One region of the Microbulbifer weihaiensis genome, then DNA from elsewhere that is predicted to be linked to it. Evidence: predicted binding sites of a transcription regulator. Region 1 holds the regulator's gene; each other region holds the start of a gene.

Region 1 (3,279 bases):
GCACACAGGTCTGGGAGGATGCCATTATCCCCGTGGGCGATGACGCCGAACTGGTCGACATGAACCGGGTGGACTGGTCACAGTGTATTGCCGCTGCAAAAGTACACCTTGTCACCGCCCGGGGCGAACGCCAGATATACGACTGGGAAAAAATCGAACTGGAAGATTACTTCTTCTGATTCCGAGCGCCGCTCGCAAAAAACGCAGCTATCAACGCGTTATTCTCACCTGGCGCAAGCCGCAGCATGATCCAGCTGCGGCTTGATTCATATCAAGCCACTTCCCTGCCGGCACACCACAATGTAGATGCACATAATCATATTCAGTCAAGGAGCGCGATATGAATGGCATCTTCTGGCAGCTATGCGATGACCACAAACACATGCAGCAATTGCTCGACGTATTCGAAAAGCTGCTGCACCAGCTTGGCAAGCGAGAACGCGATCCGGCAACGTTAACCTTAATCCTTGACGCACTGGATTACTTTTCCGTCTACCCCGATCAGTGGCATCACCCGGTCGAGGATCTCGTCTTTGAACGCCTCCTGGGTAAGCCTGTCGACATACGTGATGTAGTCGAAGACGTTTTGCGGGAACACCAGGCAATTGCCGCAGCCACACGGCGGATGAACACCCTGTTTTATGCCGTTGCCAATGATGCGGCCGTGGAGCGCTCCCAGCTTTATGGCGCAGCGCAGGAATATATCGACCTGCAACGCCAACACCTGGAAAAAGAAAATGAGATTTTACTGCCGCTGGTGGCCCAGTACCTGACCGCGGCGGATTGGGAAGAAATTGAATTGCAGCTGGACGAAAAAGAAAGCGTGCACTTTCACCAGGGCGTAAAACGGCTTTATCAGGCCCTGCTGGAAAACCTCACCGACACCGAAAATGGCACAGTCACCGCCATGGCCAGCTGAATAGCTGGCCTTTTACCTGTGCTTTTGTAGATCAGTTTTCGTAGCTGCAGTGGGTGCCCGCCAGTTCACTGAGGGCAATCAGGTCGAGGATGGTGACCGCGCGCCCCTGAACCTTGATCAGCCCCTGTTTCTGGAACCGGGAGATCAGGCGGCTGACGGTTTCTGCGGTAAGGCCAAGGTAATTGGCAATATCGGTGCGCGGCATCGACAACACAAATTCGCTGGCAGAATAACCGCGGCGCGCATATCGGCTGGAAATATTCAGCAACAGCGCCGCCAGGCGCATGTCAGCAGATCGCTTGCCCAGTAACAGCAGCACATCATTTTCCTGTTTCAACTCTTCAGAAAAAATGGTGTAAATCTGCTTCTGCAGGGCAGGCACCTGCTGCGCAAGGCCCTCAAGCTGATTAAACGGCAACACGCACACGCTGCTGTCTTCCAGCGCCTCGGCGTAACTGGGGTGGGCACTGCCACTGTAACCGTCCAGTCCCAGCAACTCGCCCGGCAGGGCAAAGTGGGTCACCTGGGTATCGCCATCGGCACCGATCACCACGGATTTGAAACTGCCGGAGCGGATCGCATACAAATTGGAAAAGGAGTCGCCCGCGCGGAACAGCACATCCCCAGCCTTGAGGATCTTTTTCTTGCGCGTGACCTGCTCCAGGCGCTGGATATCTTCGTCCGCCAGCCCCACGGGCAGGCACAGTCTTCGGACTGAGCAATTGCCACAACTGACTGCAGAAGAAGTTTCTTTCATGTTCGGTTTACGCCGCGTTCTCGCCCTTGGAATTGCGGCCGATTGTATCCCCATCACCAATTTAAAGCACCCGCCCCGTTAAAAACCCTTGATAAGCCTGTGTATAAGTCTGCAATGTCCCGCTGACTCAAAGCACCCGGGAATAAGTCGCATTACTCGCTGCCCCGTGCAGATAGGCGTCGAATGCCGCGGCAGCGTTGCGCAGGAACCAGCGCCCGCGCTCGGTGACGTAGAGGTCAGTTGCGCTGTCACGCAGCAGGCCGTCATCGAACATTGGTCGCAGGCGTGCCACATCGTCGCGGAAATACTGCGCAAACGGCACACCGGTGCGCGCCTCCAGTGCCTGCTTGCTCACCTTCAGGTGACACATCAGTTCCATGATCAACCACTGGCGCACGCGGTCATCGTCGTTGAGTTGCCAGCCGCGGCAGATGGCCTCACCGCGCTCGGCGATGGCCGCGGCGTACTCTTTGAGACTGTGCTGGTTTTGCCAGTAACCGTCGCGGCTGTAGCTGATGGCGGACGCACCGAGCCCGACCAGAGCGTCAGCCGGCATCAACGTGTAACCCTGGAAGTTGCGCGCCAGACGCCCCTCCTGTGCCGCCAGCGCAAGGCTGTCGTCCGGGCGCGCGAAGTGATCCATCCCAAGGAACTGATACCCGGCGTCAGTCAGCCTCTCGGTCGCCGCCAGCTGCATGGCAATCTTGGCCGACGGCGACGGAATCAGGTCGGAATCGATCAGGCGCTGGGCTTTGAAGCGATGCGGCAAATGCGCGTAGTGGTAGAGGGCGATGCGATCCGGCGCCAGCTCCAGCACTTTATCCACGGTGTGTTCCAGACTCGCAACATCCTGCCCGGGCAGTCCGTAAATCAGATCATAGGAAATCGAGCCAAAGCCGCGCTCGCGCGCCCGCTCGGTCAGTTCCCGCACCTGTTCAGCGGTACACACACGGTTGACCGCCTGTTGCACCCCCGGGTTGAAATCCTGGATACCCAGGCTCAAGCGATTGAAGCCCAGCGCGCGCAGGGTATCGAGGGTTTCCGGCTCCAGCGTGCGGGGATCCGCCTCCACGCTGTACTCCACATCCTCGCCGGGGCGCAGGTCAAAGATCTCGCCGAGACCACTGACCAATCGCTGCAAGTCCGAATCACTCAGGAAAGTGGGCGTGCCGCCACCGAGATGCAACTGCACAACCGGCGCCCTGGCTACACGGTCGCGGTACCACTGGGCCTCGCGCAACACATTTTCCAGATAGCTGGAGGCCAGGCCGTACTGCTGGGTAATTACCTTGTTACAGGCGCAGAAATAGCAGAGCGAACGACAGAACGGGATATGCACATACAGCGACAGCGTTTTCACCTGCTGCAACGCGGCCCAGGGCTCGTCGCCTTCCAGCGGGCCAAAGCGGTCCGCCGTGGGATAGGAGGTATATCGCGGGCAGGGGCCGGCGTAGCGTGCCAGTAGCTCCGGAGAGAGCCCCGGCGCGTCGGGTTTGGTCGAAGCGGGCATTGCGCTATCGCAAGAATTGGCCATCTGCGGAGAACCTCGGGTTCTGAATTCTGGTCTGGGTAAGTGGATCGGGGGGAAATTACCTGCAGAAGC
Region 2 (3,279 bases), on a different contig from region 1:
GGTCGCAGACGCCAACTGACGTATGCGGAACTGTTTGAGCGCGTGGGCACCCTGGCGTCGGCACTCGACGCCGCCGGAGTCGCCAAGGGGGATCGCGTAGCCGGCTTCATGCCCAATATCATCGATACCGTCGTCGCCATGCTGGCGACAACCAGTCTCGGTGCCATCTGGACATCCTGTTCTCCCGATTTCGGGATCAATGGGGTACTGGATCGCTTTGGGCAGGTGCAACCAAAGATTCTGTTTGCCTGCGAGGGATACTTCTATAACGGCAAAACCATCGACTCATTGCCGCGCCTGGAGCAGATCGTGGCCCAGATCGAGTCGATCGAGCAAATGGTGGTGGTGCCGGTTGCCCGCAGCGCAGCGGACACCGCTGAAGCGATAGCGGGGCTTGAGCGCGCGGTGGTGCTGGATGGCTTCCTCGAAACGGCGCCGGCCCGTGCGCTGACTTTCGTGCAAACCGAGTTCAACCACCCCCTGTACATCATGTATTCCTCCGGCACCACCGGGGTACCCAAGTGCATCGTGCACGGGGTGGGCGGTACCTTGCTGCAGCACCTGAAAGAGCACCAGCTGCATACCGACATGCGTCGTGACGATACCCTGTTCTATTTCACCACCTGTGGCTGGATGATGTGGAACTGGCTGGTTAGCGGGCTCGCGTGCGGTGCGACTCTGGTGCTGTTTGACGGCTCGCCTTTCTATCCCGCGGCCCAGTCCCTGTGGGATATGGCGGATGAGGAAAACATCAGCGTGTTTGGTACCAGTGCGAAATATATTGCGGCGCTGGAAAAAGACGGGTGCAAGCCCCGTGAGAGCCACAAGCTGGAAAAGCTGCGCGCGGTGTTGTCCACCGGCTCCCCCCTGGCCCATGAAGGGTTCCGTTACGTGTACCGCGATATCAAGGAGGATGTTTGCCTTTCTTCCATTTCCGGCGGTACCGACATCATCTCCTGTTTTGCCCTGGGCAATCCCACGCTGCCGGTCTATGCGGGAGAGCTGCAATGTCGCGGCCTGGGCATGGCGGTAGAAGTCTGGAATGACGACGGCAAAGCGGTAGCACAGGAGAAGGGCGAGCTGGTGTGTGCGAAGTCCTTCCCGTGCATGCCGATCAGCTTCTGGAATGACCCGGATGGCAGCAAGTATCACGGTGCCTACTTTGACAGCTGGCCCGGTGTCTGGGCGCATGGTGACTACGCGGAAATCACCGGCCATGGCGGCGTGATCATCTACGGCCGCTCCGATGCGGTACTCAACCCCGGTGGCGTGCGTATTGGAACAGCGGAAATTTACCGTCAGGTCGAAAAGGTCGAGGAGGTTCTGGACAGCATCTGTATCGGCCAGGAATGGGGCGACGATGTCCGCGTTGTACTGTTTGTCGTGCTGAGAGAGGGGGTGGCGCTGGATGAGGCGTTAACCCAGAAAATCCGTACCACCATCCGCGCCAACACCACGCCGCGCCATGTGCCGGCCAAAGTGATTCAGGTGGCGGATATCCCGCGCACCATCAGCGGCAAGATTGTCGAGCTGGCGGTGCGCAACGTGGTTCACGGTCGACCGGTGAAAAACCAGGAGGCGCTGGCGAACCCTGAGGCGTTAACCCTGTTTGAAAATCTGCCGGAATTGCAGACCTGAGTAACTGTGCAATCAGGGGGGAGGCAGTGCCAGTAGAGGCCTGCCTCCGCAATCGGCAAGTGGTCAGGCGTGCTGATGGGCGCCCTGATGTACTTGCTTCACCGCGCCAATTTCGTGTTCTTCTTCATCCATTTTCTTGAACGCGAGCCGAATAAAGAACGTCGCCATCAGGCAGACGAAGGCAACGATGGCCAGGCTCAGCAGGCCAGAAAAGCTGGTGAACAGGTCGATCAATGCGTCCATGGTAAGCTCCTTCGGTTGGTATTGCTTGATGAGTCCAGTGTACGAGGCGCCTCGTCACGCCCCTTGATACAGATCAAGCTTGCTCTTCGTGCCTGCCACGTTTTTTCCTCCCGTTTCCATCATCCGCCCACTGTGGTATACCGCGCCCGGCATTCTGCGCTACCCTGTTGGGAGCCGATTGCGAATAATTCAATAATTCACGGAAGATCAGCAATGATTACGTATCTGTACTGGGCCGCAGTCATCGGGCTTGCGGCACTTTGTCTGTTTGCAGGCAGTCGCCTTGGAAGCCTGGGGAAGGGCGCTATCGTCGGGGCCATCGTGTTTCTGGTGGGATGGCTGGCGTATTACTTCCACTATGAACAGGTTTTCGTCAAACGTTTCGGTGGTGTGATGCGTATCAGTGTGCCCGAGGGGCAGCGCCACCTCGGATCCACCTGGAAAGACGACAACCTCTGGGTGGAAAACTATGACCCCAGAACCAATGAGTGCATTTTTTCCGAATACTCCAAAGGCAACCTGCTCGAGGGGCGCGTGGTCATCAAAAACTGTAATCCCCTGATTGAGAAAAAAGAGGCGCCTGGGGCCTTCCCTGCGCGCTGATAGCTTTTGCACCGTGTGATGGGTTGGCGCCCTTTACCCGGTGCCGACCCGGCAACTTTTCACCGTGGCCGGCGTCGCAGTAGTGAATATTTGCAAACGGATAGTTGAATTGCGTCTCTTTCTTCCCGCCACCTGGTACAGCACCCTCGCTGTAATACTGTCGTGCTGCCTGGCCATTTCTGTTATTCAGCCGGCACAGGCGTTGCCTTTTATCGATAGCCTGCCAAAGTTCAAAATTCGCGTCTCGGAAGACCGGGAGCTTCAGGACTGGCTGCGCGAGCAGGTGAACCAGCAGCGCAAATCCAGCAGCGTATTGAAGTCCTACGAGGATCCGCTGGATGTTGCCCGCTACGAACGGGGTACGCTGGAGAAGCTGTTGCGCTCACGCGGCTATTACGATGGCCGCGTGCGCCAGACGGTCACTGACGGCGAAATCCTTTACCGGGTGGTGCCCGGTCCCTTGTATCGGATCAAGACCCTGACAGTAAAAATGCCGCCACATTTGCGCGCGGATTTTCCCGGTGTCGGCCTCAAGGTTGGCGACCCGCTGGAGGCTGAGAAGGTTACCGAGGGCGTCAGCCTGATCGAGAAATATCTCGGCGACCACGCCTGCCTGTTAAATATCGAGGTGGATTACAAAGCCACGGTGATTCACAGCGAACAGGCGGCGCGCCTGGTGTACCGGGTGGCGCCAAGCCCGGAAGTGCGGATTGGCGAGGTTCAACTGGAAGGGTTGAGCACGGTCAATGAAGACTACCTGCGCAAACGCCTGCAATTGAAACCCGGAGCCTGCTT
Region 3 (3,279 bases), on a different contig from region 1:
CTCGGTATCGGTATGGGCATCAAAATGCAAGAGCGCCACCGGACCGTGTTTGCGCGCATGGGCACGCAGAAGCGGCAGCGTAATGAAGTGGTCGCCGCCCAGGGTCAGCAAGGTCTTGCCGGCGGATACAATGTGGTCCGCGTGCTGCTCGACCAGTGCCGCCATCGCGGCACTGTCACCATCGCGGAACACAATGTCGCCGTAATCAATGGCCCGCAGCCGGTCACCCAGCGCAAACCGCCAGGGCCAGCGTTTGTTTTCCCAACGCAATTGGGCGGAAGCCTGGCGCACCCCAGACGGCCCGAAGCGGGAGCCGGAACGACCGGTCGTGGCAAGGTCAAAAGGCACGCCCATCACTACGGCATCCGCGCCATCCAGATCACGAGACAGGGGCAGGCCGCAGAACGAGAAGATGTTCGCGTAGGTATTGGAGAATTCAGATAAAAAACGGGTATCAGACATGAGAGGTTCCTGTGTCCACTCCGGCTTTACATAACAGCGCGGAAAAAACGGGACTATTCGCCAGAACACCTCGAGCGGAGGCCGGGTACGAGGATGCCATGGCGACACTCTCGTTTTGGGATTCCCAGCGCCCAGAACGGACTTCAGGTTTAACGTCGTGATGTTTGCGACGGCGGTCGAACCGCAGGCGGAGTATGCCTGAAGGTTGCCAACTTTCAAGTACCCCAACCTGACTCACGCGAAAAATTATCGCCGACCGGAAAGTACCTGGGGCACCGCCCGGCACCACATTCTATTAAGGGTCTGTAAGGGTCTGGGCTCGCGCAACGGCTGCCGGACCAGGGACTCCTTTTTCCTGCACCCTGCACCACTGAGACGCACCGTCGGCAAGCCATGCCCAGGGTGCCGGCTTTGGGCGAGGCCACAGGAACGTAAGAATGGAGGGTCGGATTTATCCGGCTTCGCCGGGCTACGCTTTGGCGCTTGGCCGAAAACTGTAAGGTGCTTGATCTACATCAACGCCAACTACTCGAACACCGGTAAGGTAGCACACGGTAGTTGCGGTCCGTTATTGCTCTCACAACGGAATAATCAAACGAAAAGGATCTGAAAATAAAGGCCGTAGAGAATTAAACACAGAAAAAGAAGAAGGTAAGCATGGCTAAGATGTTATGGGACACATCGCTAAATACCGGCATCAGCATTATTGATGAGCAACACAGAGGCATTGTGGATTACATCAATAAACTCGACGAGGCAGCACAGGCCAATGATCGCGATAAAGTAACGCAAGTTTTGATGGGATTGATCAACTACACAGCATCTCACTTCGCATTTGAAGAGAGCCTGCTGGAGCAAAACAAATACCCGCTCCTGGATGCACACAAAGCCGTACATGCCAGTTTCGTAAAGCGTATTCAAAAATATTTCGATGCACACAAGGCCGGGCAAAATATCGCGAAAACCCTGTCGGGCGAACTGCAGATCTGGCTGGCGAATCACATAAAGAACGAAGATGGTGATTACGTAAAGTCGGTGAACATCAAGACACCATCGGGTTCACTACTCTCTCGCATGGTTGCGAAATTCTTCTGATCCCGAAGCCCTCGAGTTTATACAGTGTTCGAGGGCCAGTCCGCCATCAGGGAAGGTAACCGGTCATCTCCAGATAGCCCTCGCCTGCCTGAGTGCCGGTCACAGTGACAGGGCCCTCCCAATAGCGCAAGGTTCCCGGGTTCCAGTAATCACCCGGCCAGGAGCGGATGGAAAGATCCATATTCGCCAGGGGAATTTGCAGCTGCCAAACAACCGGCACCTTACCGAATCGGCTGTCGCGATACTCTACTGGCTTCAGGGTGAATTGTTTCGCCGCCAATGTGTGCGCACCGCCGTCCGCGGCGACCAGCGTGGCCGAATAAAAATCTTCCGCACCGCGCACGCGGAATGCCATCAGGTGTCGACCGTCTTCCAGGTGCAGCGCCATCCAGTCCCAACCCTGCTGGTCCGGATTCAGGTACTGGCTGCTCCACTCGCGGTCGAACCAACCCTGCCCTGTGACCCGGAAGTTGTCGCCGCCAACTTCGATTTCGCCGTCTATGGCGAGCTTCGGGTAACTGAAATACATGGAGCCGCCCCCACCGGCGGACTTGGCACTGAAGCCCCCCTCCCCGTTCAGCACCGCCGGTAACTGGACCTGCAACCGCAGCTGATAAGTGAAGTCTTCAGTACCCACTGCCAGATCCCACTGATCAGGCCCTCGACTGTCGAGCCGCCAGTCATCGATCCAGGCGCTGAACGGTTGCGCGGTTGCCCCCGCCTGCCCGGTACCGCCACGGGCGGCGCGATCGGCGAAGTGGTGGTCATCCGGGCGGCTCAGCGCGGCATGGGCCAGCCAGACTTCGTTGCGCTGCCAGCCGGGCGTCTTTTCGGCATAAGGCCCTGGGCGCAGGCCGTTGCGAAACAGGGTCCACTGCACACCGAAATCCTCACCGTCCTCGGTGCGCAGGTTGGCCGTGAGATACCACCATTCCAGCCGGTATTGCGGGTGAGCCCCCAAATCCTCCGGCAGACGCACAGGCATCCCCAGCGCGGCCTGCTTGAACCCCGCCGGCGGTTCCCGCAGGGCGCCCATTGACGATTCATCAACGGCATCTTTCGTACATGCGACCAGAAGCACTACGATGGCGAACACTGCGCGCCACAGCCCGTTGAAGGTTGAATTATTCATTTTTCAGGGTCTCCAGCCGCACGGGGTTACCCACCAGCACACCGACCACCGCACCAATCAACAGGCACAGCAGCCACACCTGCAGCCAGAACCCGGGATAGAAATGCAGCGGTAATGCCCAGCCGAAGGCGGCGGGATTGACCTTCGCCACCAGCACCCAGCCGAGGAAAATACCCAGCGGTGTCGCCAGCAGCGCGAGCAAGCCGGTCACCAGCATGCTGTGCGCGACCAGCCGGCGGCGCAGCCCCGATCGCGGCACGCCGTAGACATGCAGCAGCGTATAACTCCCCTGCCGCAAGCGAAAAATCACTAGCCCCATCAGCGCCAGCGCCGTACCGGCCAGCGTCAGGGTCAACGTATTGAGCAGGCGGGTCATTTGAAAGGTGCGGGTGAATGCGCCGTTGGCCGCCTCTTTCAGCCCGGCCTGGTCGCGCATGCGGCTTCCAGCCAGCCACGGATACTGTTCTGGCCAGTCCCGCCACGGCAGTCTGTCGACATCGGGCGCACCCAGTACAAACGCGGTATAACGGTCCGGCAGTGCATCGCTCACCATGGTCAACGGCACCATCAGCTCGCCGTCGGGCCGCCCG

Evidence for each region. Region 1 encodes FNR, which switches genes on or off when oxygen is low (the NO sensors DNR and NnrR bind a similar motif). Its sites were predicted from a motif close to TTGATNNNNATCAA; they were not measured.
Region 2: ACNKU7_RS12865 (DUF3149 domain-containing protein) is a predicted target of FNR. The motif match lies at 1,945-1,958, and genes of this name have one in related genera.
Region 3: ACNKU7_RS08960 (bacteriohemerythrin) is a predicted target of FNR. The motif match lies at 968-981, and genes of this name have one in related genera.

The regions. Positions count from the first base shown of each region.
Region 1 covers NZ_JBLWFL010000001.1:651,608-654,886, reverse strand. The annotation lists gene ACNKU7_RS02775 (hypothetical protein) at 1-179, shown strand, start outside; gene ACNKU7_RS02770 (hemerythrin domain-containing protein) at 341-919, shown strand; gene fnr (fumarate/nitrate reduction transcriptional regulator Fnr) at 951-1,676, opposite strand; gene hemN (oxygen-independent coproporphyrinogen III oxidase) at 1,804-3,186, opposite strand.
Region 2 covers NZ_JBLWFL010000010.1:116,860-120,138, forward strand. The annotation lists gene ACNKU7_RS12860 (acetoacetate--CoA ligase) at 1-1,638, shown strand, start outside; gene ACNKU7_RS12865 (DUF3149 domain-containing protein) at 1,702-1,881, opposite strand; gene ACNKU7_RS12870 (hypothetical protein) at 2,095-2,484, shown strand; gene ACNKU7_RS12875 (autotransporter assembly complex protein TamA) at 2,594-3,279, shown strand, end outside.
Region 3 covers NZ_JBLWFL010000006.1:172,861-176,139, reverse strand. The annotation lists gene speB (agmatinase) at 1-462, opposite strand, end outside; gene ACNKU7_RS08960 (bacteriohemerythrin) at 1,120-1,557, shown strand; gene ACNKU7_RS08955 (lipocalin-like domain-containing protein) at 1,604-2,689, opposite strand; gene ACNKU7_RS08950 (ABC transporter permease) at 2,682-3,279, opposite strand, start outside.